3 regions of the Kineococcus sp. G2 genome follow, and region 2 is predicted to be linked to each of the others. Evidence: riboswitches for the same ligand, from Rfam matches in the RefSeq annotation. Region 2 holds a riboswitch; each other region holds the start of a gene.
The links. A riboswitch is a leader RNA that binds a small molecule or an ion and turns the genes downstream of it on or off. The one in region 2 is predicted to bind S-adenosylmethionine.

Region 1: it holds a riboswitch for S-adenosylmethionine, as region 2 does, so the genes downstream of both, V9U69_RS01530 (rhodanese-like domain-containing protein) here and sfnG (dimethylsulfone monooxygenase SfnG) in region 2, are expected to answer to the same signal.
Region 3: it holds a riboswitch for S-adenosylmethionine, as region 2 does, so the genes downstream of both, V9U69_RS05705 (MFS transporter) here and sfnG (dimethylsulfone monooxygenase SfnG) in region 2, are expected to answer to the same signal.

The regions. Positions count from the first base shown of each region.
Region 1 covers NZ_JBBBEM010000008.1:55,946-65,661, reverse strand. Annotated here, with positions in the region: gene V9U69_RS01555 (CARDB domain-containing protein) at 1-799, shown strand, start outside; tRNA gene V9U69_RS01550 (tRNA-Ile) at 965-1,038, opposite strand; gene V9U69_RS01545 (excalibur calcium-binding domain-containing protein) at 1,160-2,434, opposite strand; gene V9U69_RS01540 (cobalamin-independent methionine synthase II family protein) at 2,589-3,821, opposite strand; gene V9U69_RS01535 (O-succinylhomoserine sulfhydrylase) at 3,855-5,066, opposite strand; gene V9U69_RS01530 (rhodanese-like domain-containing protein) at 5,051-5,470, opposite strand; SAM riboswitch class I at 5,475-5,561, opposite strand; gene V9U69_RS01525 (HNH endonuclease family protein) at 5,630-6,319, opposite strand; tRNA gene V9U69_RS01520 (tRNA-Asn) at 6,394-6,466, opposite strand; gene dnaG (DNA primase) at 6,581-8,491, opposite strand; gene V9U69_RS01510 (O-acetylhomoserine aminocarboxypropyltransferase/cysteine synthase family protein) at 8,659-9,716, shown strand, end outside.
Region 2 covers NZ_JBBBEM010000021.1:43,088-52,803, forward strand. Annotated here, with positions in the region: gene V9U69_RS04960 (AAA family ATPase) at 1-141, shown strand, start outside; gene V9U69_RS04965 (Gfo/Idh/MocA family protein) at 164-1,204, opposite strand; gene V9U69_RS04970 (Gfo/Idh/MocA family protein) at 1,201-2,199, opposite strand; gene V9U69_RS04975 (phytanoyl-CoA dioxygenase family protein) at 2,196-3,386, opposite strand; gene V9U69_RS04980 (LacI family DNA-binding transcriptional regulator) at 3,519-4,547, shown strand; gene idi (isopentenyl-diphosphate Delta-isomerase) at 4,651-5,205, opposite strand; gene sfnG (dimethylsulfone monooxygenase SfnG) at 5,249-6,388, opposite strand; SAM riboswitch class I at 6,398-6,486, opposite strand; gene V9U69_RS04995 (AzlD domain-containing protein) at 6,548-6,862, opposite strand; gene V9U69_RS05000 (AzlC family ABC transporter permease) at 6,859-7,608, opposite strand; gene V9U69_RS05005 (DUF3017 domain-containing protein) at 7,641-7,925, opposite strand; gene purH (bifunctional phosphoribosylaminoimidazolecarboxamide formyltransferase/IMP cyclohydrolase) at 7,967-9,556, opposite strand; gene purN (phosphoribosylglycinamide formyltransferase) at 9,589-9,716, opposite strand, start outside.
Region 3 covers NZ_JBBBEM010000027.1:10,185-19,900, reverse strand. Annotated here, with positions in the region: gene V9U69_RS05735 (polyprenyl synthetase family protein) at 1-314, shown strand, start outside; gene V9U69_RS05730 (hypothetical protein) at 433-834, shown strand; gene rarD (EamA family transporter RarD) at 860-1,855, opposite strand; gene V9U69_RS05720 (FAD-dependent oxidoreductase) at 1,941-3,344, shown strand; gene V9U69_RS05715 (electron transfer flavoprotein subunit beta/FixA family protein) at 3,345-4,154, shown strand; gene V9U69_RS05710 (electron transfer flavoprotein subunit alpha/FixB family protein) at 4,151-5,122, shown strand; SAM riboswitch class I at 5,170-5,258, shown strand; gene V9U69_RS05705 (MFS transporter) at 5,264-6,613, shown strand; gene V9U69_RS05700 (LLM class flavin-dependent oxidoreductase) at 6,610-8,004, shown strand; gene htpX (zinc metalloprotease HtpX) at 8,084-8,971, shown strand; gene V9U69_RS05690 (YajQ family cyclic di-GMP-binding protein) at 9,102-9,593, opposite strand; tRNA gene V9U69_RS05685 (tRNA-Tyr) at 9,690-9,716, shown strand, end outside.

The sequences.
Region 1 (9,716 bases), on a different contig from region 2:
CGCCTGGAGCCCCCAGGTCGTCAGCGCCGGTGATCAGGTCACCTTCCGGGCCACGATCAAGAACAGGGGCACGAAGGCCACCCCGTCCGGCGTGGTCCACGGCGTCGGCTTCGGCATCGGCCGCGCCACCGTCACCTGGTCCGACGACGTGACGCGCTCCCTGCGCCCCGGCGAGAGCATCACGGTCACCGCCGACGGCGGCCAGGCCGGAAGCACCTGGACGGCCGCCGAGGGCACGACGGTCGTCAGGGCCTACGTCGACGACGCCCGCCGGATCCGCGAGTCGAACGAGGGCAACAACGTCCGCGCCGAGAAGGTGACCGCCACCGCCGGCTTCCGCACGAGCATGCAGGGCGCCTCCCCGGTGGTGGAGGCACCGCCCAGCGACCGCGACACCGGCGTCGCCAACGAGGTGACGGGCACGGGCTACGGCGCGTGCTTCACCGAGGAGGGCACCCGGGTGCCCGGCACGGAGAAGCCCCTGCGCACCTACAGCGCGGGCAACACCGAGTACCGCTACGCCGCGCCCTTCGGCGGCAACGGGGACGTGCTGGTGCCGGCCAGCCGGACCGCCAGCCGGGTGGTCGGACAGCCCATCGACGTCAACGAGATCGTGAAGTACAGCTACGGCGACCCGGACTACCTCCTGGGCTGCCCCGCCGGCTCCTTCGGCCGGTTCACCCGCCTCGACGTGACGACCCTGGTCTCGCACCGCTACGCGCTCGACGCCACCGGTGGTCCCACGGAACTGCTCGGCACCCACACGCAGGCCGTCGACGTCCGGATCGCCTTCGGCTGAGCCCCGCCTCCGCACGAGGGGTGCGCGCCGTCCGGGCGACCCCCCGCCGTGAGCGTCCGCCGCGGGCACCCCGCCCGCGGCGGAGCCCGGGGCACCGTGGACGACGGCCCGGACCGACCTGCCCGTGCGACAGGGGCGACGCCAGCCCTGCGCCGGGCCCAGGGGTGGGGCGGGTGGGGCTCGAACCCACGACCGAGGAATTATGAGTTCCCTGCTCTGACCGGCTGAGCTACCGCCCCTCGCAGCCGTGTCCCCGCCCCCGAGGGCTCCGGGACCGGCCGCGCCCCTCCAGCCTAGCCGCCCGGTGCGGCCGGGACCGGAGCGGCGGCCGGCGGCCCGCGCCGCCGACCGCTGCCGGCCTCACTCGTCGGGCACCCACTCCGCGAGCGTGGTGCGTGTGCCGCCGGCGGGGTCGTGGGTGATGTACCCGCCCTGGAACTGCTGCACGGCCCGGCCCTGCTCCCCCTCGTGCTCGTCCTCCACGGGGAAGCCGAGCGGGCCGTTCTCCCACCCCTGCTGCGCCCAGGCGTCCCGGACCGCTCCGGCGACGGTGTGCGCGCCGGTCGAGGGGCTCCAGTACACCGAGCCGCCCTGGAAGTGCGTGTACCAGCCGCGACCGTTCGGGGTGGGGGTGTCGTCGGTGGCGGGGACGCCGAGGCGGCCGTTCTCCCAGCCGTGCGACGCCCATGCACCCCGGATCGCGCCCGCGGTGAAGTGCGCGTCCGTCGCGGGCGACCAGTACACCGAACCTCCCTGGAAGTGCGTGTACCAGCCGCGACCGTTCGGGGTGGGGGTGTCGTCGGTGGCGGGGAAGCCGAGGCGGCCGTTCTCCCAGCCGTGCGACGCCCACTCACCCCGGATCGCGCCCGCGGTGAAGTGCGCGCCCGTCGCGGGCGACCAGTACACCGAACCTCCCTGGAAGTGCGTGTACCAGCCGCGACCGTCCGGGGTGGGGGTGTCGTTGGTGGTGGGGAAGCCGAGGCGGCCGTTCTCCCAGCCGTGCGACGCCCACTCACCCCGGATCGCGCCCGCGGTGAAGTGCGCGCCCGTCGCGGGCGACCAGTACATCGAACCTCCCTGGAAGTGCGTGTACCAGCCGCGACCGTTCGGGGTGGGGGTGTCGCTGGTGGTGGGGAAGCCGAGGCGGCCGTTCTCCCAGCCGGTGGATGCCCAGCGGTCCCGGATCGCCCCGCGGGTGAACTGCGCCCCGGTGCGCTCGGAGGAGTGGATGGAACCGCCCTGGAAGTGCGCGTACTCGCCCGCCACGACCGGCGTGGGCGTCTGGCACTGCACGACCTCACCGAGGGAGCCGCCGGCTCCCCCGGTGCCGGCGTACCGCTCCTCGATCGCGCCCCACAGGCAGTCCGGCACCGGGGTGGGGGCGGGTGCGGGGACGGGCGTCCCGGGGCGGTGGGGAAGGCTCTCGCAGGCGAGGCCGTCGCCGTCGGCGTCCAGGCCGTCGGGGTCGCCGGGGCGGGTGTCCATCCACGCCTGCGCGTCCTCCTGGTACGGGAAGTCCGAGCAGTTCCGGTCGCCGACGAGGCCCGCCGACGCCGGCCCGGCCCCCAGGAGACCCGTTCCGGCCACGACCAGCGCTGCGGCGGCACCGCGCCGTCCCCACGTCCTCAGTCCCACGGTTCCCCCTCGTGCGCCCGGCGGGAGCGGCTGCGCTCCCGCGCGCACCGTACTGGAACGGTCACCGCGGGCGGCGTGGATCCGGGAAACCCCTGCGGCGCGCCGCGACGCAGGGGTTCCCCGCCGCCCGGGACGAGCGGCCGGCGCGAGCGCCTCAGCCGAACAGGCGCCGGCTGGCGATCTCCGCCCCCTCACCGAGGGCGGCGAGCTTCGCGACGGCGATCTGCGGGTGGATGCGGCCGCCGAGACCGCAGTCAGTGGCGGCGATCACGTTCTCCGCCCCCACCACCGAGGCGAACCGCTCGATGCGGTCGGCGACGAGCTCGGGGTGCTCGACGACGTTCGTGGCGTGGCTGACGATCCCCGGCGCGATCGTCTTGCCCGCGGGCAGCTCGAGGTCCTTCCACACCTTCCACTCGTGCTCGTGGCGGGCGTTGGCCGCCTCGAAGGAGTACGAACCGGCGTCGATCTGCAGCATGAGGTCGGCGATGTGCCGGAACTCGATGTCGGTGGTGTGCGGGCCGTGCCAGCTGCCCCAGCACAGGTGGAAGCGGATCTGCTCGGACGGCAGGTCGCGGATGGCGTGGTTCAGCGCCTCCACGCGGATCCGGGTGAACTCGCGGTAGTCCTCGACGCTGGGCTCGGGGTTGATCTGGTCCCAGTTCTCGGCGATCGACGGGTCGTCGATCTGCAGCACGAGTCCCGCGTCGACGACGGCGCGGTACTCCTCGCGCATCACCTCCGCCCACGCCCAGATGTGCTCCTCCTCCGTGGCGTAGTACCGGTTGGCGATGCGCGCACCGCTGCCCGGGGACAGGGAGGTGATGAACCCCTGGCTGCGCTCCAGTCCGGCGGCCTCCAGGCCGGCGACGAGGTTCGCGACGTCGGAGGCGATGGCCTCCTGCCCGACGTAGCGCAGCGGGCCGGTCGTGGCGGGGAACGCGGTCGCCTGCTTGCCCGTCATGATCCCCGCGGTGGGGTCGGTGTAGGCGTCCTTGAAGGTCGTCCAGTCGCGGCGGTCCGGGAAGCTCGTCAGCCGCACCTTCCCCGGCTCGGAACGCACGACCGGCTGGGTGAAGAGGTCCTCACCGGTGACCTCCAGGCCCGCCACGCGCTGGAACGAGTAGGACCACCAGGCGCCGTAGTCCACGGCGCTGGTCATGGCCTTGCCGTACTCGCCGTCGCCGACGAGGGTGACGCCCAGGTCCCGCTGGCGGCGCACGAGGTCGACGACGGCGTCGGTCAGCAGCGCGTCGAACTCGGGGGTGCGCTCCAGGGTGAGACCGTCCTCGCCGACGCGGCGGGCCTCGTTCGCCGCGATGAGCTCCGGGGTGCGGGGCAGGCTGCCGGCGTGGCTGACGGGGATGCGGCGGGTGGTGCTGGTCACGAAGGGGGGCTCCGATCGGGGTTTCGGGGGACGTCAGCGGCGCAGCGCGCGGTCCAGGTCTTCGAGCAGGTCGTCGGGGTCCTCCAGGCCCACCGACAGGCGCAGCACCGCGTCGGACAGGCCGATCGCGGCACGGCCCTGCTCACCGAGGCGGCGGTGCGTGGTGGTGGCGGGGTGCGTCGCGAGGGACTTCGCGTCGCCGAGGTTGTTGGAGATGTCGATGGTGCCCAGGGCGTCGAGCACCTCGAAGGCGCGTTCCCTGCCGCGGCCGGCCGGCGCGTCCAGCTCGAACGTGACGACGGTGCCGCCGAGCTCCATCTGCCGCTTCGCCAGGTCGAACTGCGGGTGCGAGGCCAGCAGCGGGTAGCGCACCCAGCGCACCGCACCGCTCTCCTCCAGGTGCTCGGCGATGCGCAGGGCGGTGGCCGCGGAGTGCCGCACGCGCAGGCCGAGGGTCTCCAGGCCCTTCGCGAGCGTCCACGCGTTGAACGGGCTGAGCGTCGGCCCGGTGTGCCGGGTCAGTTCCTGGAACCGGCCCTCGATGAACTCCGTCGTGCCGAGCACCGCACCGCCCATGACGCGGCCCTGGCCGTCGATGTGCTTGGTCGCGGAGTACACGACGACGTCGGCGCCGAACCGCAGGGGCCGCTGCCCCACCGGGCTGGCGAAGGCGTTGTCCACCACCACCACCGCGCCGGCCGCGTGCGCGAGCTCCGCGACCGCCTCGACGTCCACGAGGGTCTGCATGGGGTTCGCGGGCGTCTCGAAGAACACCGCCTGCGCGGGCGTGGCGAGCGCCCTCTCCCACTGGGCGATGTCCTCGCCGTCGACGAACTCCGTCGTCACGCCCCATCGGGGCAGGATCTCGTCGAGGATGACGTAGCAGGACCCGAACAGGCTGCGGGCGGCCACGACCCGGTCCCCGGCGCCGAGCAGCGCACCGAGCGCGTAGAACACCGCGGACATGCCGCTGGCCAGGCCGTAGCACGCCTCGGCGCCCTCCAGGGCCCGCAACCGCTCGGTGAACACGGAGACGGTGGGGTTGCCGTAGCGGGAGTAGACGTAGCGGTCCACCTCACCGGTGAACGCGGCCTCCGCGGCGGCGGCGGACTCGTACACGTACCCGGAGGTGAGGTACATCGCCTCCGAGGTCTCCTCGAAACCCGAGCGGGCCAGGCCCGCGCGCACGGCGGTGGTGTCGGGGCGCCAGGGGTTCGGCTGCTGCGCGTTCACGACTGCCGCCACGGCAGGCCCTGAGCGCGCCAGCCGGCGCCACCGCGGTGGCCGTGCTCGTCCAGGTCGCCCTCGAAACCGTCCAGGACGTTGTAGCTGGGGGTGATCCCCGCGGCGGTGGCGGCCTCGGCGGCGGCGACGGAGCGCTTGCCGGAACGGCACAGGAACACCACCGGGCCGCTCCGGCCCGGTTCGACCCCCGCGCGCGCCAGTTCCGCCAGGAACCTCGCACCGGGTGCGTCCTGCTCCACGGGCAGCCAGGAGGCGAACACCGGTGGTCGGCGCAGCTCGGCGGCGTCGGGCGCCCCGACGTACGTCCACTCCGCCTCGGTGCGGACGTCCACGAGGACGGCGTCACCGTCGTCACGCAGCAATTCGAACGCCTCACGCGGGGTGAGGTCGCCGGCGTAGCTCACGAAGCCTCCATCGGTCCTGGCATGAGCACCCTCCCGAGGGGGGTTGCTGCGGCGTCGTCGAGCCAGGTCTCTCGGCCGCTCTGGATGGTCAGGCCAGCCTAGGGCATCGGCGGACCGCGCCGGACCCGCCGCGCTGGACCCGGCGCGGTGGGCGAGGCGTCAGGAGGCCGGCAGCTCCTGCCCGGGGCAGCCGGCCAGCACGTCCGCCATCGCGTCGCGCTCGGCGGGCGTCACCCACAGCCCCCAGGCGCTCTTGACGGCGACCTGCCGGGCCACGTACTCGCACTCCCCCACCGGCGGCAGCCACTGCGCGGCGTCGTCGTCCCCCTTGGACTGGTTGAGGGAGCCGTCCACCGCGAGCAGCTCCAGGGGGTCGTTGGCGAACGCGACCCGCTCCTGGGCGCTGAGCTTCTGGGCACCGGTGCGCCAGGCGTCGGCCAGCGCCACGACGTGGTCGACCTGCACCTCGGCGCTGGTCCGCTCGCCGCGCCGGAAGGCGATCTCCTCCCCGGAGTAGGGGTCCACCAGGGTGCCGGAGAGCACGGTGCAGCCGTCGTCGGCGAGGCGGACGTCGACGAGGTCGCGCTGCAGGACGTCGTCGCGGGTGCGGCAGCCGTTGCCGTCGACGTCGACCCAGCTCTCCCCGAAGCGGGTGCGCTGGTACCCGGCGGACGACGCCTCCTCGCGGACCTCCAGGGCGGCGAGCGCCCGGGCAGCGCTCCCCGTCGCGGCGGGACGCTCCTGCGGGCCGGTGCCCGGTGCCAGGGCCCGCCACAGCGCCACCGCCAGCAGCAGGAGCACCAGGGGGGCGAGGATCGCGGCGAGGGCGCCGGATCGGCGAGCGGGCACGGGCACCTCCGACGGGTCGCGGGTCCCGGCGGGGACGACGAAGGGGGCCTGCGTGCGCAGACCCCCTCGGGAAGCTCCCGCAGTTGGACTCGAACCAACAACCTGCCGGTTAACAGCCGGCTGCTCTGCCAATTGAGCTATGCGGGACCACCACCGGGTGAACCCCCGGCGACAGCACGTCAACCGTACCAGCCCCGCACGGGTGCCTGCGTCACGGGGCGCGGCGCCCCGCCCGGGCCGGGACCCGCAGCGCCGCAGGGCTCACAGGCCCTGGGCGCGCTCCTGCCAGGCCCGTCGGGCCGCCTCCAGCCGGAACAGCTCCTCCGAGGCCGTGCGGTACTCCTCCGGCTGCGCGCCCGCGTCGATGCTCCACAGCCGGCGCTTGGCGTCGGCGACGGCGCGGGTGGTCGCCTGCCCTGCCAGCGTCGCGACCAGCGAGCGCCCCCACCGCTCCAGCTCCTCCTCGTCGCCGACGGGCAGGTCGCTCACCGCGAGCTCCTGCACGAGCGCGGCGACGGGGCCGTCGGCGTAGGCGAGCACCGCCTCCACCCACGCGGGGCCCTGGGGTGCCTCCAGCGGCCCGCCGGCGGCGGTGACGGCGTCGTGGACGGCGCGGTGGCCGGGGACGCCGAAGGCGTCCGCGGCCAGGGCGGCGAAGTCGTCCGCGACCACCCACGGCGCCTGCAGCACGCACGCCAGGACCCACCGCTCCAGCTGCACGACGGCGTCGTCGACGGTGGCCACCGGGGTGGCCGCGGGGGTGGTGGGCGCGGCGGGCTGGGCCGGTTCCCGCGCCGCGCGCCCGTCGCGGCCACCGCGCCCGTCGCGGGCGTGCCGGCGCACCCGGTCCAGCACGAAGCGCTCGTCGAGGAAACCCGTCCAGCGGTCCAGGTTGACCGCGTAGCGCTGGCGCAGCCCGCTGTCGCGGATCTTCGCCACGATCGGTGCGGCGGCGTCCAGGGCGGCCAGCCGGCCGGCGTCGCTGCCCAGGTCGTAGCGGGAGATCGTGGAGCGGATCGCGAACTCGAACAGGGGCACGCGCCCGTCGACCAGGGCGGCCACGGCGGCGTCGCCGGAGGACAGGCGCAGGTCGCAGGGGTCCTGCCCGCCGGGCTCGACCGCCACGTACGTCTGCGCGGTGAAGCGCTCCTCCAGCTCGAAGGCCCGCAGCGCCGCCTTCTGCCCCGCCTCGTCGCCGTCGAAGGTGAAGACGACCTCCGCGGAGCCGGCGACGTCGCCGAGCATGCGCTGCACGACGCGGGCGTGCTCCTCGCCGAAGGCGGTGCCGCAGGTGGCGACCGCGGTGCTCACGCCCGCCAGGTGGCAGGCCATGACGTCGGTGTAGCCCTCGACGACGACGACCCGCTTGGTGCGGGCGATCTCCCGCTTGGCGAGGTCGAGGCCGTACAGGGCCTGCGACTTCTTGTAGACGGGCGTCTCGGGCGAGTTGAGGTACTTGGCGTCGATGCGGTCGTCGTCGAAGAGCCGGCGCGCGCCGAAGGCCACGGTGTGGCCGCTGACGTCGCGGATGGGCCACACCAGGCGGCCGCGGAAGCGGTCGTAGAGCCCGCGCTGGCCCTGCCCGGCCAGGCCGGAGGTCACCAGCTCCTCCTCGGTGAACCCCTCGCCGCGCAGGTGGCGCAGCAACGCCTCACCGCCGGCGGGGGCGAAGCCCACCCCGAAGCGGGCGGCGGCCTCGCGGGTGAAGCCGCGCTCGGCGAGGAAGCGGCGGGCGGTCTCGGCGGGGCCGGGCTGCTCCAGCTGCCCGGCGTAGAAGGCCTCGGCCACCCGGTGCGCCTCCAGCAGCCGCTGGCGCTGCCCGGCCTGCTGCGCCCCGGCCGGGCGCCTGCCGGGGCGGCCGCCGTCGTCGACGTAGCGCAGCTGCACGCCGGCGCGCTCGGCGAGGCGCTCCACGGCCTCGGTGAAGGTCGTGCCGTCGATGCGGCGGACGAACTCGATGGCGTCGCCGCCCTCGCCGCAGCCGAAGCAGTGCCAGCGCCCCACGGCGGGGCGCACCGTGAAGCTGGGGGTGCGCTCGTCGTGGAACGGGCACAGGCCCTTGAAGGAGCCCACGCCGCCGGGGCGCAGCGTCACCTGCTCGGCGACCACCTCGTCGATGCGGACGCGCTCCTTGACCGCGCGCAGGTCGTCGGAGTGGATGAGCCCTGCCACGCGCCGGAGTCTAGGCGTGCCCGCCGACGCGACCGGCCCGCGGGCGCGGGTGGCAGGATCGCCCCGTGAGCGAGAAGCAGCAGCGGGACCGGCCCGCGGGCGCGGAACGGGACGGGCGCAGCCCCGGCGACGGCAGCGACCGCGCCTGGGGCTTCCGCACCCGCGCCGTGCACGCGGGTGCGGTGCCGGAGCCGACGACGGGTGCGCGGGCCGTGCCGATCTACCAGACCACGAGCTTCGTGTTCGAGGACGCCGCCGACGCGGCGAACCTCTTCGCGCTGCAGAAGTACGGCAACATCTACAGCCGCATCTCCAACCCCACCGTGGCGGCGCTGGAGGAGCGGATGGCGTCCCTGGAAGGCGGCCTGGGCGCGCTGGCGTGCAGCTCCGGGCAGTCCGCGGAGTTCCTGACCTTCGCGGCGCTGGCGGGTGCGGGTGACCACGTCGTCGCCTCGAACAACCTCTACGGCGGCACCGTCACCCAGCTGGACGTGACGCTGCGCCGCTTCGGCGTGGACACCGTGTTCGTGGAGCCGGAGGCCGCCGCGGTGCGGGCGGCGATCACCGAGAGGACGCGGTTCGTGTTCACCGAGCTGGTCGCGAACCCCTCCACGGTGGTCGCGGACATCGAGGCGCTGGCCGACGTGGCGCACGGGGCGGGGATCCCGCTGGTCGTCGACGCCACCACCGCCACCCCGTACCTGTGCCGGCCGATCGAGCACGGCGCGGACATCGTCATCCACTCCGCCACCAAGTTCCTCGGCGGGCACGGCACCACCCTCGGCGGTGTCGTCGTGGACGCCGGCACCTTCCCCTGGGACAACGGGAAGTTCCCCGCCATGACCGAGCCGGTCGCCAGCTACGGCGGCCTGAGCTGGTGGGGCAACTTCGCCGAGTACGGGTTCCTCACCAAGCTGCGCAGCGAGCAGCTGCGCGACATCGGCGCCACCCTGGCCCCGCACTCGGCGTTCCTGCTGCTGATGGGCGTGGAGACGCTGCCGCAGCGCATGCGCGAGCACGTCGCCAACGCGCGCCGGGTGGCGCAGTGGCTGGAGGCGGACGAGCGCGTCGGCTGGGTGCGCTACTCCGGCCTGCCCTCGCACCCGCACTTCGAGCGGGCCCAGCGCTACCTGCCCGAGGGGCCCGGCGCGGTGTTCTCCTTCGGCGTCGCCGGCGGTCGCGCGGCCGGGGAGCGGTTCATCGAGAACCTGCAGCTGTGCTCGCA
Region 2 (9,716 bases):
GCGAGGCCGTCGCGCGGCACCGGCGCGGACCCGCAGCTGGTGCGGGCGTGGGCGCGCGGGCAGGGGCTGCCGGTCGCCGACCGCGGGCGGGTCAGCGAGCAGCTGGTGCTGGACTACCTCGCCGCGCACGACCTGTCCTGAGCCGGCCGGCCGTCCTGGGCGCTCAGCCCGCCCCGGCGGCCGCGTACGAGACCCCGAGCCGGGCGGCGATCTCGTCCAGGGCGCGCGTCCCGGCCACGACGTCGGCGGCGGGCCGCAGCGGCGTGGTGGTGCGCCCCGCCCCGATGCACGCGGCGACCTCGGTGGCCTGGTGGTGCAGGCCGCCGTGGTCGTGGGGTTCGGGGTCGCTCCAGCGGTCCAGCACGGTGCCGTCGGCGGCGAGCAGCTCGACGTCGCCGGGGGTGAAGAACCGCCGGGGCAGCACCAGGGTCGCCTCCGTCCCGGCGATCACGGCCGTGCAGGGGGTGACGCTGAACAGGGTGGTGTGCAGCACCGACTGCCGGCCACCGGCGTGCGCGAGCAGCGCGGAGGCCTGCCCGTTGACGCCGGTGGGGGCGTCCTCACCGGAGGCCTGCACCGCCTCGGCCGGTCCCAGCACCCACGCCGCCAGGGCGGTGAGGTAGCTGCCCAGGTCGAGCAGGGTGCCGCCGGCCAGGGCGGGGTCGAGGATGCGGTGACCGGGCTCGAAGTGCTCGCCGTGGTCGGCGACCACGGTGCGCACCTCGCCCAGCAGCCCGCGGTCCAGGACCTGGCGGACCACGTCGAAGCGCGGCAGGTACAGCGTCCACATCGCCTCCGCGCAGAACACCCCGCGCGCGGCGGCCGCCGCGGACACCTCCGCCGCCTGGGCGGCGTCCAGGCCGAGGGGCTTCTCCACCAGGACGTGCTTGCCGGCCTCGACCGCCAGCAGTGCCAGGTCGCGGTGCGTGTGGTGCGGGGTGGCGACGTAGACGACGTCCACGGACGGGTCGGCCAGCAGCGCCGCGCAGGAGCCGTGGGCGACCTCGACACCGGCCGCGTCGGCGAACCGCTGCGCGGAGGCCCGCCCCCGCGAGCCGACGGCGACCACGCGCTGGTCGGTGGAGGCGGCCAGGGCGGCGGTGAAGCGCTGCGCGATCCACCCGGTGCCGAGCACCCCCCAGCGCAGCGCGGGCACGCGCTCGTCCCGCCGGCGCGGGGGCGGCAGGGTGCGGGCGGCGCTCACCGGGCCACCGCCTCGGGGCGGCCGGAGCGCGTGGAGGCGATCGCCGCGGCGGCGACCCGCTGGGCGGCCACGCCGTCGGCGGCGCTCGCCAGGGCGGGGTCCACCGGGCCGCCGCGGGCGGCGTCCACCCACGCCTGCAGCTGCAGGCGGTAGGCGTCGGCGAACCTCGGGCGCCAGTCGGGGTCGTGGCCGCGCGCGTGCCGCAGGTCGCGGTCGACCTCCAGGCGGGCGGGCACCGGCAGCGTCGCGGCCCCCTCGGAACCGACGACCTCGCAGCGCACGTCGTACCCGTAGCGGGCCGCGAGGAAGACCTCCACGGTGGTCAGGGCGCCGTCGGCGGTGCGCAGCAGCAGCACCTGCGGGTCCACCAGCGCCGGCTCCCCCGCCGTCGCGGCGGCGGGCGCGTGCCAGGACACCTCCACGGCCTCGCTGCCCAGCAGCCACGGCACGACGTCGAGGTCGTGGATCGCCGAACCGGTCACCGAGGACTCCGACGTGGCGCCGGGCCCGGGGGCCACGCCGCGGCTGACGTGGTGCACGAGCACGGGCCGGCCCAGCTCGCCGGCGCGCAGGGCTCGCGCCAGGGCGACGTAACCGGGGTCGAAGCGGCGCATGAACCCCACCGCGAACAGCGGCGCACCCGGCACCGCCGCCGCGGCGGCCACCTCCAGGGCGCCGTCCAGCGTGGGGGCGAGGGGTTTCTCGCACAGCACGGGTTTGCCCGCGGCCAGCGCGGCGGTGGCCAGTTCCGGGTGGGTGGCGTCGGGCGAGGCGACGACGACGGCGTCCACGTCGCCGGCGGCGACGAGTTCGCGCGGGTCGGCGAGCACGCGCGCTCCCCCGGCGTCGGCGGCCGCGGCGGCGGCCCGGGCGGTGTCGGGATCGGCCACGGCCGTGACGACGGCGCCGCTGACGAACCGGTGCAGCGTGCGGGCGTGGTCGGCGCCCATGACCCCGGCGCCGGCCACGCCCACCCGCAGGACGTGCTGCGTCACGCGCGCGCCTCGCGGCGGCGGGCGGCGTGCTCGCGCAGGCGCGCGACGGCGTCGTCGACGGCGGCGTCCTCGCGCAGGCAGTCGCGCAGCACCTCCGCCTGCGAGGGCGGGTTGATCCGCCCGACGGGCTGGTCCAGGTCCAGGTCGGTGGGGAACGGGTACCCCTCGGCGGAGGCGGCGATCACGTTGTCCAGCACCTCGTCGGGGACGCCGGCGGCGCGGCGGGCGCGCAGCTCCGGGTACAGCGCCTCGCACACCGCCAGGCGGTCCACGACCTCCAGGGAACGGCCGAACGCGGAGGAGACCTGCAGCAGGTTCGCCATGCGCTGCACGTCCGCGGAGACGTTGGAACCGGCGCAGTGGAACAGGGCGGGGTTGAAGAACACCGCGTCGCCCTTGCGCAGCGGCAGCTGCACGTGGTGCTCGTCGAAGTAGGCGCGGAACTCCGGCAGCACCACCGCCAGGTAGCCGGGCTCGTACTTCTGCGAGTGCGGCAGGTACATCGTCGGCCCGGACTCCACGGGCATGTCGACGTGCGCGACGGCGCCCTGCAGCGTCATCACCGGGGACAGGCGGTGCACGTGCGCGGGGAACCGCTCCGCCGTCTCCAGGGGCATGAACCCCAGGTGGTAGTCGCGGTGCGGGGTCTGCGCGGTGCCGCCGGGGTTGACGACGTTGAGGTCGGAGATCACCTGGTACTGCGGCCCCAGCCAGGCCGTGGAGACCAGGTCGACGACGTCGGTGGCGAAGTAGTCGCAGAACACCTCCGGGTCCTGACGGGCGAGCTTCTCCAGCGCGCCCCACACGCGGTCGTTCGCCCCGGGCTTGGCGAAGTGGTCGCCGCCGGTGATGCCGGAGGCGTGCTGCTCGTCGATCATCCGCTGGTAGGCGGCGGTGGCGCGGTCGACGACGGCGTCCTCGAACGCACCGGCGAACACCGCGATGCCGGCGCCGTCGGCGAGGACGCGGGCGATCTCGTCCTGCGCCTCGCGGCGGGCGGCCTCGCCGCCGCCGGCGAGGTGGGCGCGCAGTCGCTCGCCGTAGACGGGCACGCCGCGCTCGACGCGGTCGGCCAGGGGCACCTCGTCCGGGTCGGTCCCGGCTTCGACGAGGCGGCGGAACTCGTCCAGGTCGCAGTCCTCGCGGGTCAGCCAGGTGGTGGGACGGCGGGTGGTGGGTGCGGTCACGGGGAACCTCCTCGGCTCGGCGGCCGGTGCGGCCGGTGGCCGCTCGCCGGTGAGGGCCACGCCGGCGACGCTACGGCGCGCACGAGCGGCGCGGACCTTGCCGATCCGTCATTTTCCCACCATCCTCGCCCCGTGCCCCGCACCTTCCGCGTCCGCGACATCGCCTGGCAGGCGGGGGTGTCGGAGACCACCGTGGACCGCGTCCTCAACGGCCGGCCGGGGGTGCGCGCCACCACCGTCGACGAGGTGCACCGGGCGATCGAGGACCTCCAGCGGCAGCGCACCCAGCTGCGCCTGACCGGGCGCACGTTCGTCGTGGACGTCGTCGTGGACGCCCCCGAGCGCTTCACCTCCGCGGTGCGCGACGCGCTGGAGCGCACCCTGCCGGTGCTGCGCCCGGCCGTGCTGCGCTGCCGGTTCGACTTCTCCGACGAGGCGCCCGGTGAGCAGGTGGCGCAGCGCCTGCTGCGCGCGGCGCGGCGCGGCTCGCACGGCGTGGTGCTCAAGGCGCCCGAGCACCCGGACGTGGTGGCGGCGGTGGACCGCCTGCGCGAGCGCGGGGTGCCGGTGGTCACCCTGGTCACCGACCTGCCGGGCAGCGCGCGCGTCGCCTACGTCGGCATCGACAACCGGGCGGCCGGCGCGACCGCGGCGTACCTGGTGGGCCGCTGGGGCGGGCCGGGCGCGGGGACGGTGCTGGTGGCCCGGGGCCGCTCCACGTTCGAGGGGGAGGACGCCCGGTTCGAGGGGTTCCGCCGCACCCTGGCCGAGCGCTCCCCGCGGATCGCGGTGCGCCAGGCCGCCGACGGGGCCCCGCTGGCGGAGCTGGTGCGCGCCGCGCTGCGCGAGGACCCGGGTGTGGACGCCGTCTACTCGATGTACGCCTCGGGCAGCTCGGCGGGCGTCCGGGAGGCGTTCGCGGAGGCGGGGCGCACCTGCCGGCTGTTCGTCGGGCACGACCTGCACCCCGAGCACGAGCACCTGCTGCGCACCGGGGAGATGGACGCGGTGCTGCACCACGACCTGCCCGGGGACCTGCGCCGGGCCTGCCACGCGCTGCTGCAGGCGCGCGGGGAGCTGCCCGACGCCCCGCACTCGTGGCCGTCGTCGGTGCAGGTCGTCACGCCGTTCAACCCGCCGCTGCCCCTGCCCGCCCCCTGACCCCTCCCCCACCCCGGGGCGGAAACCAGTGTTTCCGCCCCGGCAGGGGCCCTTCGGAGGGCGGAAACACTGGTTTCCGCCGGGGTGGGGGCGGGGGGAGGACTCAGCGCAGGGGGGTGGGCAGCTGCGGCAGCTGCAGCAGCAGCCACGGGCTGAACGGGGACGGGTCGCGCTCCACCTCGGCGCGCAGCTCGTCCAGGCCGACCCAGCGCCAGTCGCCCACCTCGGCGGGGTCGGGCGCCAGGCCGGCGGCCAGGGTCGCGGTGAACACCGGGCACACCTCGTTCTCCACCGTGCCGTCGGCCATCTCGGCGCGGTAGCGGAACCGCGGCAGCACCGGTCGCACGTCCGCCACCGAGGTGCCCAGCTCGTCGGCGGCGCGGCGGTGCACGGCGTCCACGGGCTCCTCCCCCGGCCCCGGGTGGCCGCAGAAGGAGTTCGTCCACACCCCCGGCCAGGTGCGCTTGACCTCGGCGCGTCGCGTCAGCAGGGTGCGCCCGGCGCCGTCCACGACCCAGCAGGAGAACGCCAGGTGCAGGGGCGTGGCGGCGTGGTGGACGCTCGCCTTGGGTGCGGTCCCGCACGGGGCGCCGTCCTCGGTGAGCAGGACGACGAGCTCGGTGCTCCCGGCGGTGGCGCAGGTGGTGGGGGCGGTCACCGGAGCACCGTACGCGCCCGGTGGGCGGCGTGCCCGGCGCGCGTCAGGCCGGCGACGGCACGCGGCCGCCCGCGGCGGCGACCGCCTCGTCCAGCTCGGCGCCCAGGGCGAGGTCCTCGCCGTCGGCGAGGCGCTGCTCCAGCTCCCGCACTCGCGGGATCACCAGCTCCCCGAACGCCTCGACCTCCTCCTTCACGTGCAGGAACCCCAGCAGCAGCAGGTCCACCCCCACCAGGGAGTACGCCAGGACCCGGCGGGCCACCTCGTCGGGGGTGCCGACCAGGCCGGTGCGGAACCCGTCGTTGTACTGCACGAGGTCACGGAACTCGCTGTCCGCCCACATGCCCTTGCGGTCCTTCGTGGCGTTGCCGGCCTCCTGCACCGCGGCACCGAAACCCTCGACCTTCGCGACGTCGGCCTTGGCGACGATCTCCTCCAGCACCGCCTCCGCCTCCTGGCGGGTGTCGCGGACGAGCGCGAAGCCGTTGAGCCCGAAGCGGATCGAGCGGCCGTTCGCGGCGGCCAGGGCGCTGACCTCGCGCACCTGCTCGGCCGCGCCGGCGATGGACCTGCCGTTCATGAAGTACCAGTCGCTGACGCGGCCGGCCATCGCCTGCGCGGCGGTGGAGTTGCCGCCCTGGAACACCTCCGGCTGCACCTTCGGCTGCGGGCGGAACGTGATGTCCCGGGCGGAGAAGAAGTCACCCTCCTGGGAGTACCCGTCCTGCGACCACACCCCGCGCAGCAGGCTGATGAACTCCTCGGACTGCCGGTAGCGCTCGTCGTGCTCGTGCCAGGTGATGCCCAGCTGCGTGGCCTCGTCCTTGAACCAGCCGGAGACGACGTTCAGGGCCAGGCGGCCGCCGGTGATCTCCTGCGCGGTCGCGGCGAACTTGGCCAGCACGCCGGGGTGCCAGAAGAAGGGGTGGACGGCGGCGATGACCTTCAGCTTCTCGGTCGCCAGCAGCAGCGCCAGGGAGAACGAGGTGGACTCGTGCTGGGCGTCCGCGCCGTAGGAGGCCAGGTAGCGCACCTGCGTCAGGGCGTACTCGAAGCCCACCCGCTCCGCGGCACGGGCGACCTCGACGTTGTAGGCGGGGTCGTGGCTCGTGCGCTGCTCGATCGTGGAGACGACGAGACCGCCGGAGACGTTGGGGACCCAGTAGGCGAACTTCACGGGCATGCGCGTGCTCCTCCATCGGTCCTGGCGGTAGCACCAGCGGTTCACCGTGGTTGCTGCGACGTCTGCGAGCCAGGTCTCTCGGCCGCTCTGGATGGTCCCGGGGAGCGTAACCCGCCACGGAGCGCGCCCGCCACGGAACGAGCACGACGCCCCGGCCGCTCACCCCCAGCCGGTCAGGGCCCGCACGCCCGCGGCCGCCGCGGCCGCCGCCACGATCACCACGAGGAACGGCGCCCGCAGCGCCAGCGCCACCGCCGCGACGCCCAGGCCCACCAGGCGCGCGTCCGCGACGAGGCGGTCGCCGTCGCTGGCGGTCTGCACCACGACGAGCGCGGCGAGCAGCGCCGCCGGCAGCAGGGCCCCGGCGCGGCGGGCGCGGGGGTGCTCCAGCAGCCGGGCCGGGACCAGGTGCCCGGCGAGCTTGAGGGCGTAGGCGATCGCGCCGGCGGCCAGGACCGCCACCCAGGTGCTCACGCGTCCTCCCCCGCCCGGTCCCCGCCCCGCTCGCCGGTGCGCGCCCCCGGCCGCTCGGGGCGCAGCCCGGCGGCGGCCGCCACCAGGGCCGCCGCGACGACCGGCAGCCCCACCGGCACCACCGGCACGAGCAGCAGCGCCACCAGGGCGGCCACCGCGGCGACCGCGGCGGCCTGCCCCTGCCGCAGCCGCGGCCACAGCAGCGCCAGGAACGCCGCCGCCGCGGCCGCGTCCAGGCCCCACCGGCGCGGGTCGCCCAGCGCGTCACCCAGCAGCGCCCCCGCCAGGGTGGCCAGGTTCCAGCCGACGAACACGGTCGCCCCGGTGACCCAGAACCCGGTGCGACGGGCGGGGTCCGTGCCCTGCGCGGCACCGACGGCGGTGGACTCGTCGATGGTCAGGTGGGCGGCGAGCAGCCGGCGCGCGCCGCGCACCCGCAGGAACGGGCCGACCTGCAGGCCGTAGAGGGCGTTGCGCACCCCCAGCAGGGAGGAGGCCGCCACCGCGGCGGCCACGCTGCCGCCGCCGCCGAGGACGCCGACGAGGGCGAACTGCGAACCCCCGCTGAAGATCAGCAGCGACGTGGCGCACGCCTGCGCCACGCTGAGGCCGTTGGCGACCGCCAGCGCCCCCAGGCTGACGCCGTACAGGGCGGTCGCCACCCCCACCGAGAGCCCCTGGCGGCGCGCGGAGCGGACGGGACCGGCCGTCCGGGGCGGGTCGGTGCGGGACGGGTCGGCGGGCACGCCGGACAGCTCTACCAGACGGGAGCGACGCCTCACGTCGTCGGCAGCGTCCAGGTCAGCGCGGTGCACGAGACCGACAGCACGAGCAGCACGGTGGTGTCCACCGCCCGCGAGCGCACCGCGAGCGCGCCGGCGACCCGCACGGGCAGCACCAGCCGCAGGACCGCGGCCACCGCGAGGTCGGCGCCGAGCAGGAGGCCGCCGGCGACGGGCCCGGCGACGACGGTGAGGACCAGCGCGAGCCCCGCACCGGCCGCGAGGGCGCCGAGGACCGCACCGCCGGGGGCGGGCGGGGGTCCTTCGGTCCCGGTCGGCACGGGGCGCACGCTACCGACCGGGACCCGCGGCGGGGTGGACGTCAGTGCGCGAAGTGGCGCGCGCCGGTGAAGTACATCGTCACGCCGGCCTCGCGGGCGGCGGCGACGACCTCCTCGTCGCGGATGGAACCGCCCGGCTGCACGATCGCGCGCACCCCGGCGTCGAGGAGGATCCGCGCGCCGTCGGCGAAGGGGAAGAAGGCGTCGGAGGCGGCCACCGCGCCGCGGGCGCGCTCGGCGCCGGCCCGCTCGACGGCCAGGCGGCAGGAGTCCACCCGGTTCACCTGGCCCATGCCGACGCCGACGGAGGCGCCGTCCCTGGCGAGCAGGATCGCGTTGGAGCGCACGGAGCGGACCGCGCGCCAGGCGAACTCCAGGTCCGCCAGGGTCGCCTCGTCGGCGGCCTCGCCGGCGGCGAGGGTCCAGTCCGCCGGGGAGTCGCCCTCGGCGTCGATGCGGTCGAGGTCCTGCACGAGGACGCCGCCGGAGACGGGACGGGCCTCGGCGCCGGCGCGCGCGTACCCCTCGGGCAGCTGCAGCAGGCGCACGTTCTTCTTGCGCTGCAGCACCTCCAGCGCCTCCGGCTCGAAACCGGGAGCGACGACGACCTCGGTGAACACGTCGGCGACCTGCGCGGCCATCGCGGCGGTGACGACGCGGTTGGCGGCGATGACGCCGCCGTAGGCGGACACCGGGTCGCACGCGTGGGCCTTGGCGTGCGCGTCGGCGACGTCAGCGCCGACCGCGATGCCGCACGGGTTGGCGTGCTTGATGACCGCCACCGCCGGGGCGGTGAAGTCGAACGCGGCGCGCAGGGCGGCGTCGGCGTCGACGTAGTTGTTGTAGGACATGGCCTTGCCGTGCAGCTGGACGGCCTGCGCGATGCCGGGGGCGGCGGCCGGGTCGGCGTAGACGGCGGCGCGCTGGTGCGGGTTCTCGCCGTAGCGCAGCACCGAGGTGCGTTCCAGCGCGGTGCCGGTGACGGCGGGCCAGCCCTCGTCGCTCTCGTCGAGGGTCTGCTGCGCGAACCAGCCGGCGACCGCGGTGTCGTAGGAGGCGGTGTGGGCGAACGCCTCCGCGGCCAGGCGGCGGCGCTGGGCGAGGGTGAAACCGCCGGCGCCCACGGCCTCGAGGGCGTCGCCGTAGCGGGCGGGGTCGGTGACGACGGCGACGCTGGGGTGGTTCTTCGCCGCGGCCCGCACCATCGAGGGCCCGCCGATGTCGATCTGCTCGACGACGTCGTCGAAGCCGGCGCCGGAGGCGACGGTCTCGCGGAACGGGTAGAGGTTCACCACCACCAGGTCGAACGGCTCCACGCCGAGGTCGGCGAGCTGGCGCACGTGCTCGGGCAGGCGGCGGTCGGCGAGGATCCCGGCGTGCACGCGCGGGTGCAGGGTCTTGACCCGCCCGTCCAGGCACTCGGGGAAACCGGTCAGCTCCTCCACGGGCGTCACCGGCACCCCGGCGGCGGCGATGCGCGAGGCGGTGGAGCCGGTGGAGACGATCGCGACGCCGGCGGCGTGCAGGCCGGTGGCGAGCTCCTCCAGGCCCGTCTTGTCGTAGACGCTGACGAGGGCGCGCCGCACGGGGTGGCGCTGCGCGGTCTGCTCGGCGGTCGGGTTCTCGGCCATCGGCTGGGGTCGTCCTCTCGGGGTGGGGCGGGTCAGCTCGGGCGGGTGGTGGGCAGCTCGCCGCGGGCGAGGCGGGCGACGACGTCGACGAGCAGGTGGCGCTCGGCGTCCTTGATGCGCTCGTGCAGGCTCGCCTCGTCGTCGTCGTCGAGGACGCGCA
Region 3 (9,716 bases), on a different contig from region 2:
GCAAGCGTCCCGGCACCGACCTGCGCGAGGGGGTGCCGACGCTGCCGGTGCTGCTGGCCCGCCGCGCCGCCGCCGGGGGCGACGCGGACGCGGTGCGGCTGGTGGCGCTGCTGGACTCCGGCCGCCTGGGCGACGACGACGTGCTGGCGGAGGCCGTGGCGGCGCTGCGCGCGCACCCGGTGACGCGCGCGGCGCGGGCCACGGCCCGGGAGTGGGCCGAGCGCGCCACGACCCACCTGGTGGACCTGCCGGACGGCGCGGCGCGCCGGGCGCTGGAGACGTACGCGGGCACGGTCGCCGACCGCGTGGGCTGACGTCGCGGCCGCGGGCCGCGCTGGTGCGGTCGCGGTCGGTGAGGACGGCGGGACCGGACGGGTGGTCGCCGCGCCGGCCGGCCGTTCCCGGGCCCGGACCGCAGCAGGATCGACGTCCGTGCCCCCTCGACACCGCGCCCCCGGTCGTGCCCGCTACCTGCCCGCGGTGCGGGTCGACCGCCTCCTGGTGGTCGCGGCCCTGGCCTCCAGCGCCGCGGCGGTGGTGCTCAGCCGGTCCGGCCGGCGGTCCCTGGCCGTGGCGGTGGGCGGCCTGGTGCTGGCGGTGTCCGCGGTGCTGGCCGAGCGCCGGGCGCGGCGGGAGGCGGGGCGCGTGGACGTCGTCGAGCCCCCGCTCGCCCCGCGCCCACCGGTGGTCCGGGTGGACCTGCTGCCGCGCGACGCCGCTCCCGCGCCGCGCGTGCTGCGCGCCCGCGCCGCCGCCCGGGCGGCGGTCGAGCACCACGAGGAGGCCCCGCCGCCCCTGGTGCTCGACGTGGACGAGCCCGAACCCGCCCGCTGAACGGCTCGCGGCGGCCGCCGGGCCGTCAGGTGCGCGGGCGCGGGAGCGCCGGCCGGCGCCGTCGCTGGGCGCGCAGCGCGTCGGCGGTGAGCAGCGCCAGCGCCGCCCACACCAGCGCGAAGCCCACCCACCGGGAGGCGGGCATCGTCTCGCCCAGCACCAGCGCGGCGGCGAACTGCAGCACGGGGGTGGCGTACTGCAGCAACCCGATCGTGGTCAGCGGCACCCGCCCGGCGGCCAGCGCGAACAGCAGCAGCGGTGCCAGGGTGGTCGGCCCGGACAGCACGGTGAGGACCACGTGGTCGGCGCCGCCGGCGGTGAACGTGGAGCGCCCGGTCGCGCCGATCCAGGCCAGGGTCGCCGCGGCGGGCAGCACCAGCACGCCCGTCTCCACCGTCAGCCCCGTCAGCGGGTCCACCCCGGTGCCGCTGCGGGCCAGGCGGTTCTTCAGCAGCCCGTAGGTGCCGAAGGACACGGCCAGCGCCAGCGCCATCCACGGCAGCCTGCCGAGGTCGGCGGTGATGACGACGACGGCGGTGGTGCCGACGGCGACCGCGGCCCACTGCGTCCGCCGCAGGCGCTCGCGCAGCACCAGCACCCCCAGCAGCACCGTCACCAGCGGGTTGACGAAGTACCCCAGGGACGCCTCCAGCACGTGCCCGCTGGTCACGGCCAGGCCGTACACGCCCCAGTTGACGGCGATGGCCACGGCCGCCACGGCCAGCAGCCGCAGCTGCGCGGGGGTGCGCAGCACCCGCAGCACGGCCGGCCAGCGGCGCAGCGCCGTCAGCAGCAGCACCGACAGCGCCAGCGACCACACGACCCGCTGCGCCAGCAGCTCCAGCGCGCCGGTGGGCAGCAGGGCGTGGAAGTAGAACGGGAACAGCCCCCACAGCACGTAGGCGCCCGCGCCGGCCAGGAGCCCGCTTCGGGAGCCGGCACCCGCGGCGGGCGGGCCGGAGCCGCGCTGCGGGCCGGGTGCGGCGGGGGCGGTCGGGCGGGGTTCCTCCACACCGCGCATGGTGCCGTCCGGGGGTGGGTGCCCGACGCATTAGGCTTGCCTGCGCAGTCGACCGCCGACGTCGAGACGAAGGACACCAGATCCCGTGAGCACCCAGCGTCCGCTGCGCGTGGCCGTCGTCGGAGCCGGGCCGGCAGGCATCTACGCCTCGGACATCCTCTCCAAGGCCGACCTGTCCGCGACGGGCTTCGACGGCGTGAGCATCGACCTGATCGAGCGCCTGCCCGCCCCCTTCGGCCTCGTGCGCTACGGCGTCGCGCCGGACCACCCGCGCATCAAGCAGATCGTGGTCGCCCTGGAGAAGGTCCTGGGCCGCGGCGACATCCGCCTGCTGACGAACGTGGACTTCGGCACGGACCTGACGCTGGAGGACGTGCGGCGCCACTACGACGCCGTGGTGTTCTCCACCGGCGCCATCGAGGACGCGCCGATGGCGATCCCGGGCGTCGACCTGCCGGAGAGCTACGGCGCCGCCGACTTCGTCTCCTGGTACGACGGGCACCCGGACTACCCGCGCGAGTGGCCGCTCCAGGCCTCCACCGTCGCGGTCCTGGGCGCCGGCAACGTCGCGCTGGACGTGGCGCGCATGCTCGCCAAGCACGCCGACGACCTGCTGCCCACGGAGATCCCGGACAACGTCTACGAGGGCCTGAAGGCGTCGAAGGTCACCGACGTGCACGTCTTCGCCCGCCGCGGCCCGGCGCAGGCGAAGTTCTCCCCGCTGGAGCTGCGCGAGCTGGGCCACGTCCCCGACGTCGACGTCCTCGTCGACCCGGAGGACTTCGAGTTCGACGAGGGCTCGATGGCCGCCATCGACAAGTCGAACCAGACCAAGCAGGTCGTGAAGACCCTCACGGACTGGACGCTGAAGGAGGGCGACGGCACCGCCTCCCGGCGCATCCACCTGCACTTCCTGCACGCCCCCGTGGAGATCGTCGGCACCGACGGCCACGTCAGCGCGCTGCGCACCGAGCGCACCCGCCTGACGGGCGACGGCACGGTCGAGGGCACCGGGGACGTGCGCACCTGGGACGTGCAGGCCGTGTACCGCGCGGTCGGCTACTTCGGCTCCCCGCTGCCGGGCGTGCCGTTCGACGAGCTCAAGGGCGTCATCTCCAACCACGAGGGCCGCGTGCTCTCCCCGGAGGGCGAGCACCTGGGCGGCGTGTACTGCACCGGCTGGATCAAGCGCGGGCCCGTCGGCCTCATCGGGCACACCAAGTCCGACGCCTCCGAGACGGTCCGCCACCTCGTCGCCGACGCGGCCGGTCTCGAGCGCGCCGCCGAGCCGGACCCGCAGGCCGTGCTGGACGCGCTGACGGCCAAGGGCGTGGAGGTCCTCACCTGGAACGACTGGGAGGTCCTGGACGCCTACGAGCGGGCGCTGGGCCAGCCGCACGGCCGCGAGCGCGTCAAGGTCGTCCCCCGCGAGGACATGATCAGGTACTCGCGCGAGGTGCTCGCCGAGGCCGCCGCCCGGGAGGCCTGAGTGCGCGTCGTCGTCTGCGTCAAGCACGTCCCCGACATCCAGTCGGCCCGCTCCTTCCGCGAGGACGGGCTGCTGGCCCGCGGCGGCGAGGACGACACCCTCAACGAGCTGGACGAGGACGCGCTGGAGGCCGGGCTGCGCCTGGTCGAGGCGCACCCGGTCGCGGAGGGCGCCGAGCCGCACGAGGTCGTCGCCCTCACCGTCGGGCCCGCCGCGGCCGTGGAGGCCCTGCGCCGCGGCCTGGCGATGGGTGCCACGAGCGCGGTGCACGTGCGCGACGACGCGATCGCCGGTTCCGACGCGATCGCCACCGCCCGCGTGCTGGCCGCGGCGGTGCGCCGCGTGCACGCCGAGCGGCCGGTGGACGTCGTGGTCGCGGGCATGGCGGGCCTGGACGGGCTGACCTCCCTGGTGCCGGCCGCCCTGGCGGCCCTGCTGGACTGGCCGCAGCTCACCCTCGCCGACCGCATCACCGTCGAGGACGGCACCGTGCGGGTGCGCCGCGAGACCTCCACCGACGTGGAGGAGCTCAGCGCTCCCGCGCCGGCCGTGCTGTCGGTGACCGACCAGGCGTTCCGCGCCCGGTTCCCCGACTTCAAGGGCATCCTCGCCGCCCGCAAGAAGCCGGTGGAGGTGCTCTCCCTCGCCGACCTCGGCGTGGACCCCGCCACCGTGGGCCTGGACGGGTCCGCGGCCCGGGTCGTGGAGGCCTCACCCCGCCCCGAGCGCTCGGACCGGGTGCTCGTGACCGGCGGCGCGGAGACGGTGCCCGCTCTCGTGGACTACCTGGCGCAGAAGGGTTTCGCGTGAACGTCCTCGTCCTGCTCGACCACGGCGACGGGCGGCTGCGCCCCACGGCCCTGGAGCTGCTGACCCTGGCGCGCGACCTGCCGGACGCGCGGGTGCACGCCGTGTGGATCGGCCCCGCACCGGCCGAGGAGGTGCGCGCGCAGGTCGGCGCGCACGGGGGCCACGCGCTGCACCACGTGCTCGTCGACGGCGCCGACGACCGCCTGACCGCCTCCGTCGTGGACGCGCTGGAGGCGGTGCGCGCCGAGGTGGACGCCCCGCTGCTGCTGGTGGCCTCCACGTTCGAGGGCAAGGAGGTCGCCGCCCGCCTCGCCGTGCGCACCGGCGCGGGGGTCGTCACCGGCGCCGGCGGCCTCGAGCGCGACGCCGACGGCCGCTTCACGGCGGTCAAGACGGTCCTGGCGGGGACGTGGACGACGCGCTGCGCGCTCACCGGGCCGTTCGGCGTGGTGGCGCTGGCCCCGAACTCCGTGCAGGCCGCGCCCGCGGCGCAGGCCGCACCGGCCGAGGTGGTCGAGCACCGCGTGGCGGCTTCGGCGGCCGCGCGCGCGGTCACCGTCCACTCCCGTGAGGCCCGGCCCACCTCGGACCGCCCGGCGCTGGCCGAGGCGGAGGTCGTGGTCGTCGGCGGCCGCGGCGTGGAGGGCGACTTCTCGGCCGTGGAGGAGCTCGCCGACGTGCTCGGCGGGGCCGTGGGCGCCACCCGCGTCGCCACCGACGAGGGCTGGATCGGGCACGAGGCCCAGGTGGGGCAGACGGGCGTGACGATCAGCCCGCGGCTGTACGTGGGTGCCGGCGTGTCCGGCGCGGTGCACCACCGCGGCGGCATGGCGGCCTCGGTGACCGTCGTGGCGGTGAACAGCGACCCGGACGCCCCGATCTTCGAGTTCGCCGACTACGGGATCGTGGGCGACCTCAACGAGGTCCTGCCCGCCCTCAGCGAGCAGATCCGCAGCCGCCGCGGCTGACCCGCCGCGGTTTGCGCGCGGGCGATCGGGTGCCCTAGGTTCCTGGACGACCATCCAGAGCGGCTGAGAGACCTGGCTCGACGACGCCGCAGCAACCACCCCTCGGGGAAGGTGCTTCCGCCAGGACCGATGGGAGTCCCGGTGAGCGCTGCTCGTGTCGTCGTCCCCGCTGCCGTCGACCGCCGCGTCCTGCGGCGGCGCGCCGCGCTCGGCAGCTTCGTCGGCACCACGATCGAGTGGTACGACTACTACCTCTACGGCACGGCGGCCGCGCTGGTGTTCGCCCCGCTGTTCTTCCCGCAGGTCGGCGGTGCTGTCGGGGTCGTCGCGGCGTTCGCCACGTACGCGGTGGGCTTCATCGCGCGCCCGCTGGGCGGCGCGGTCGCCGGTCACCTGGGGGACCGGCTGGGGCGCAAGAAGGTCCTGGTGGCGTCCCTGCTGCTCATGGGCGCCTCGACGGCCCTCATCGGCCTGCTGCCCACCTACGCGGCCATCGGGGTCGCCGCGCCCGTGCTGCTCGTGACCGCCCGCCTGCTGCAGGGCTTCTCCACCGGCGGCGAGTGGGGCGGTGCCGTGCTGCTGGCGGTGGAGCACGCCCCCGAGCGGCGCAGGGGGTTGTTCGGCGCCGTGCCGCAGATGGGCTCGGCCGCGGGCATGGTCCTGGCCAGCGGGGGCTTCTGGCTGACCCGCACCCTCACCACCCCCGAGCAGTTCCTCTCCTGGGGCTGGCGGGTGCCGTTCCTGGCCAGCGCAGTGCTCGTCGTGGTCGGTCTGGTCATCCGGCTGAAGGTGACCGACTCGCCGGTGTTCTCGGACCTGCGCCGCGCCGGTGCCGTCGCCCGCCGCCCGGTCGCCGACGTGCTGCGCGAGGACGCCCGCGGGGTGCTCCTGACCAGCGGCATGCGCCTGGGCCAGATCGGCGGGTACGTCCTCTACACCGTCTTCGCCCTGAACTACCTCACCGAGCAGGTGCGCGCCGACGGCGCCGACGTGGGCCTGCTCGCCGTCCTGGTCGTCTCCGTGCTGAGCCTGGCCACCACCCCGCTGTGGGGACTGGCCTCGGACCGCTTCGGCCGCAGGCCCGTGTACCTGTTCGGGGCGCTGCTCACCGCGGTGTTCACCGGGCCGGCGTTCCTGCTGCTCGACACCGGTTCCACCGTGCTGATCGTCGGCGCGCTCGTCGTCGCCGTGAACCTCGGGCACGACAGCATGTACGGCGCGCAGGGGGCGTTCTTCGCCGAGCAGTTCCCCGCGCGCACCCGCTACAGCGGCGCCTCGCTGGGCTACTCCATCGGCGCGGTCCTCGGCGGCGGGCTGACCCCCCTCGTCGCGGCTTCGCTGCTGGCCCTGGCCGGCGGCGCGCCGTGGCTGGTCGCCGGCTTCGTCAGCGCACTGGCGCTGCTCACCGCCGCCTGCGCCGCCGCGGCCCCGGAGACGGCCCACCGGCCCCTGGACACCACCTCGAAGAACCTGGAGACCGTCGTCCCGTGAGCACCGCACCGCTTCGCCTGAACGCCTTCGCCATGGCCTGCGTGGGGCACCAGGCCGCCGGGTTGTGGGCGCGCCCGGAGGACCGCAGCGCCGAGTACCGCACCCTGCGGTACTGGACGGACCTGGCGCAGCTGCTGGAGCGCGGGGGTTTCGACGCCCTCTTCCTCGCCGACGTCCTCGGCGTGTACGACGTGCACGGCGGCTCGCGCGACGCCGCCGTGCGCGCGGCCGCCCAGGTGCCCGTCAACGACCCGCTCATGGCGGTCTCGGCCATGGCCGCGGTCACCGAGCAGCTCGGTTTCGGGCTGACGGTGACGACCACGTACGAGCAGCCGTACGCCCTGGCCCGCCGGCTGACCACGCTGGACCACCTCACCGGCGGCCGCGTCGCCTGGAACGTCGTCACCGGCTACCTCGACTCCGCGGCCCGCAACCTCGGCTTCGACCGGCAGGTGCCGCACGACGAGCGCTACGACGTCGCCGAGGAGTACCTCGAGGTCTGCTACAAGCTCTGGGAGGGGTCCTGGGAGGACTCCGCCGTCGTGCGCGACGCCGAGCGCGGGGTGTACGCCGACCCGGCGAAGGTCCACGACATCGACCACCACGGCCGCTGGTTCGACGTGCCCGGCGCGTTCCTGTGCGAGCCGTCCCCGCAGCGCACCCCGGTGGTCTTCCAGGCGGGTTCCTCGCCGCGCGGGCAGGAGTTCGCCGCCCGGCACGCCGAGTGCGTCTTCGTCATCGGCCCCACCGCGAAGCACGTCCGCCGCACCGTCGACTCCCTGCGCGAGCGGGTGGAGCGCGCCGGGCGCGACCCGCGCTCGGTCAGCGTCTACGCGGGGCTGACCGCCGTGGTGCGCCCCTCCGACGCGGAGGCGACCGCGCTGCTGGCCGACTACCGGGCGCGCGCCAGCAGGGACGGCGCGCTGGCGCTGTTCGGGGGCTGGACGGGCGTGGACCTGGCCGGCCTGGCGCCGGGGGAGCCGCTGCAGCACGTCACCACCGACGCGAACCGCTCGGCGCTGTCGTCGTTCACCAGCGACCCGGACCGCACCTGGACGGTGGACGACCTGGCCCGCTTCGTGGCCGTCGGCGGGCGCGGCCCGGTGCTGGCGGGCTCGCCGGCCACCGTGGCCGACGCCCTGGAGGAGTTCGCGGAGGTCTCGGGCGTCGACGGCTTCAACCTCATGTACGCGACGATGCCCGGCACGTTCGCCGACGTCGTGGACCACCTGGTGCCGGAGCTGGCCCGCCGGGGGCGCACCGCACCGCCGGTCGCGCCGGGCACCACGCTGCGCGAGCGGCTGGGCTCGGGCGAGGGGGCGCGGCTGGCCGCGTCCCACCCCGGCGCGGCGCACCGGCGCCCGGCCGCGGGCGCCACGGCCCGGGCCTGAGGCGCCGCGCGGAACGATCGCGCGGCGCGGCGCGTTGCACCCCTGGCTGGACCCGGACCAGGGAGGACGAGAGCGCCCGATGCACCGTCACCACAACGGCCTGAAGACCGCGGTCCTCTTCGGGGCGATCTGGGCGGTCCTGCTCCTGATCGGCGGGCTCCTCGCGTCGGCGTTCCGCGTCCCGGCGCTGCTGCTGGTCTTCGCGGTGATCGGGGTGGTCACCTCCGCCTACGGCTACTGGAACTCCGACAAGCTCGCCCTGCGCGCCATGCGTGCCCGGCCGATCTCGGAGGCCGAGCAGCCGGCGATGCACCGGATCGTGCGGGAGCTGTCCACCCGCGCCCACCAGCCGATGCCGCGGCTGTACGTGTCGCCGACGATGGCGCCCAACGCGTTCGCCACCGGCCGCAACCCCGGGAACGCCGCGGTGTGCTGCACCGAGGGCATCCTGCAACTGCTGGACGAGCGGGAGCTGCGCGGTGTGCTGGGCCACGAACTGCAGCACGTGTACAACCGCGACATCCTCACGTCCTCGGTGGCGGGGGCGCTGGCGGGCGTCATCACGTCCGTCGCCCAGTTCGCGCAGTTCGGCGCGTTCTTCGGCGCCGCGGGCGGGCGGGACGGCGAGGGGCGCACCAACCCGATCGCCGTGCTGGCGCTGTCGCTGGTGGCCCCGCTGGCAGCCACCGTCATCCAGCTCGCCATCTCCCGCACCCGCGAGTACGACGCCGACGAGGACGGCGCGCGCCTGACCGGCGACCCGCTGGCCCTGGCGTCGGCGTTGCGCAAGCTGGAGCTGGGCACCCGGCAGCTGCCGCTGCCGCCGGAGCGCGAGCTCGTCAACGCCAGCCACATGATGATCGCCAACCCGTTCCGGGGGCAGGGCTTCAGCCGGTTGTTCTCCACCCACCCGCCGATGGCCGAGCGCATCGCCCGGCTGGAGGCGATGGCCGGCTACCGCCGCTGACGCGGGGGAGCCGACCGGCGCTCGGGCGGGGACGGGCTCGACCCGGTCGGGCCTCCGGAGCAGCCGGCGAGCGCGAGGGCCGCCCCCGGCGCGCGGGGTGCCGGGGGCGGTGGCGCTCACGGGCGCCGGGTCAGCGGTAGTTGACGAACTGCAGCGCCACGTCGAGGTCGGCGCCCTTGAGCAGCGCGATGACCTCCTGCAGGTCGTCGCGGCTCTTGGAGCTGACGCGCACCTCGTCGCCGGTGACCTGGGTCTTGACGCTCTTCAGGCCGCTGTCGCGGACGATCTTGCCGATCTTCTTGGCGACGTCCTGGTCCAGGCCCTCCTTGAGGGTGGCCGTGATCCGGTGCTCCTTGCCCGAGGGGGTGGGCTCGGAGGTGTCCAGGGCCTTCAGCGACACCCCGCGCTTGATCAGCTTGGTCTGCAGGACGTCCAGCACGGCGTTCACGCGGTCCTCGGAGTTGGCGACCATGAGGATCGTCTCGCCGCTCCAGCGCACCGAGGCGTCGGTGCCCTTGAAGTCGTAGCGCTGGGAGATCTCCTTCGCCGCCTGGTTCAGGGCGTTGTCCACCTCCTGGCGGTCGACCTTGCTGACGACGTCGAACGAGGACTCGCTGGCCACGTGTGCTGTTCCCTCCGGAGCGGTGCGCGCAGCCGGTTCGTCCCGGCCGCCAGACCTTGCTATCCTCTCACTCGCACCTGGTCATCCAGGCGCACTGGCGGGTTGCCCGAGCGGCCAAAGGGA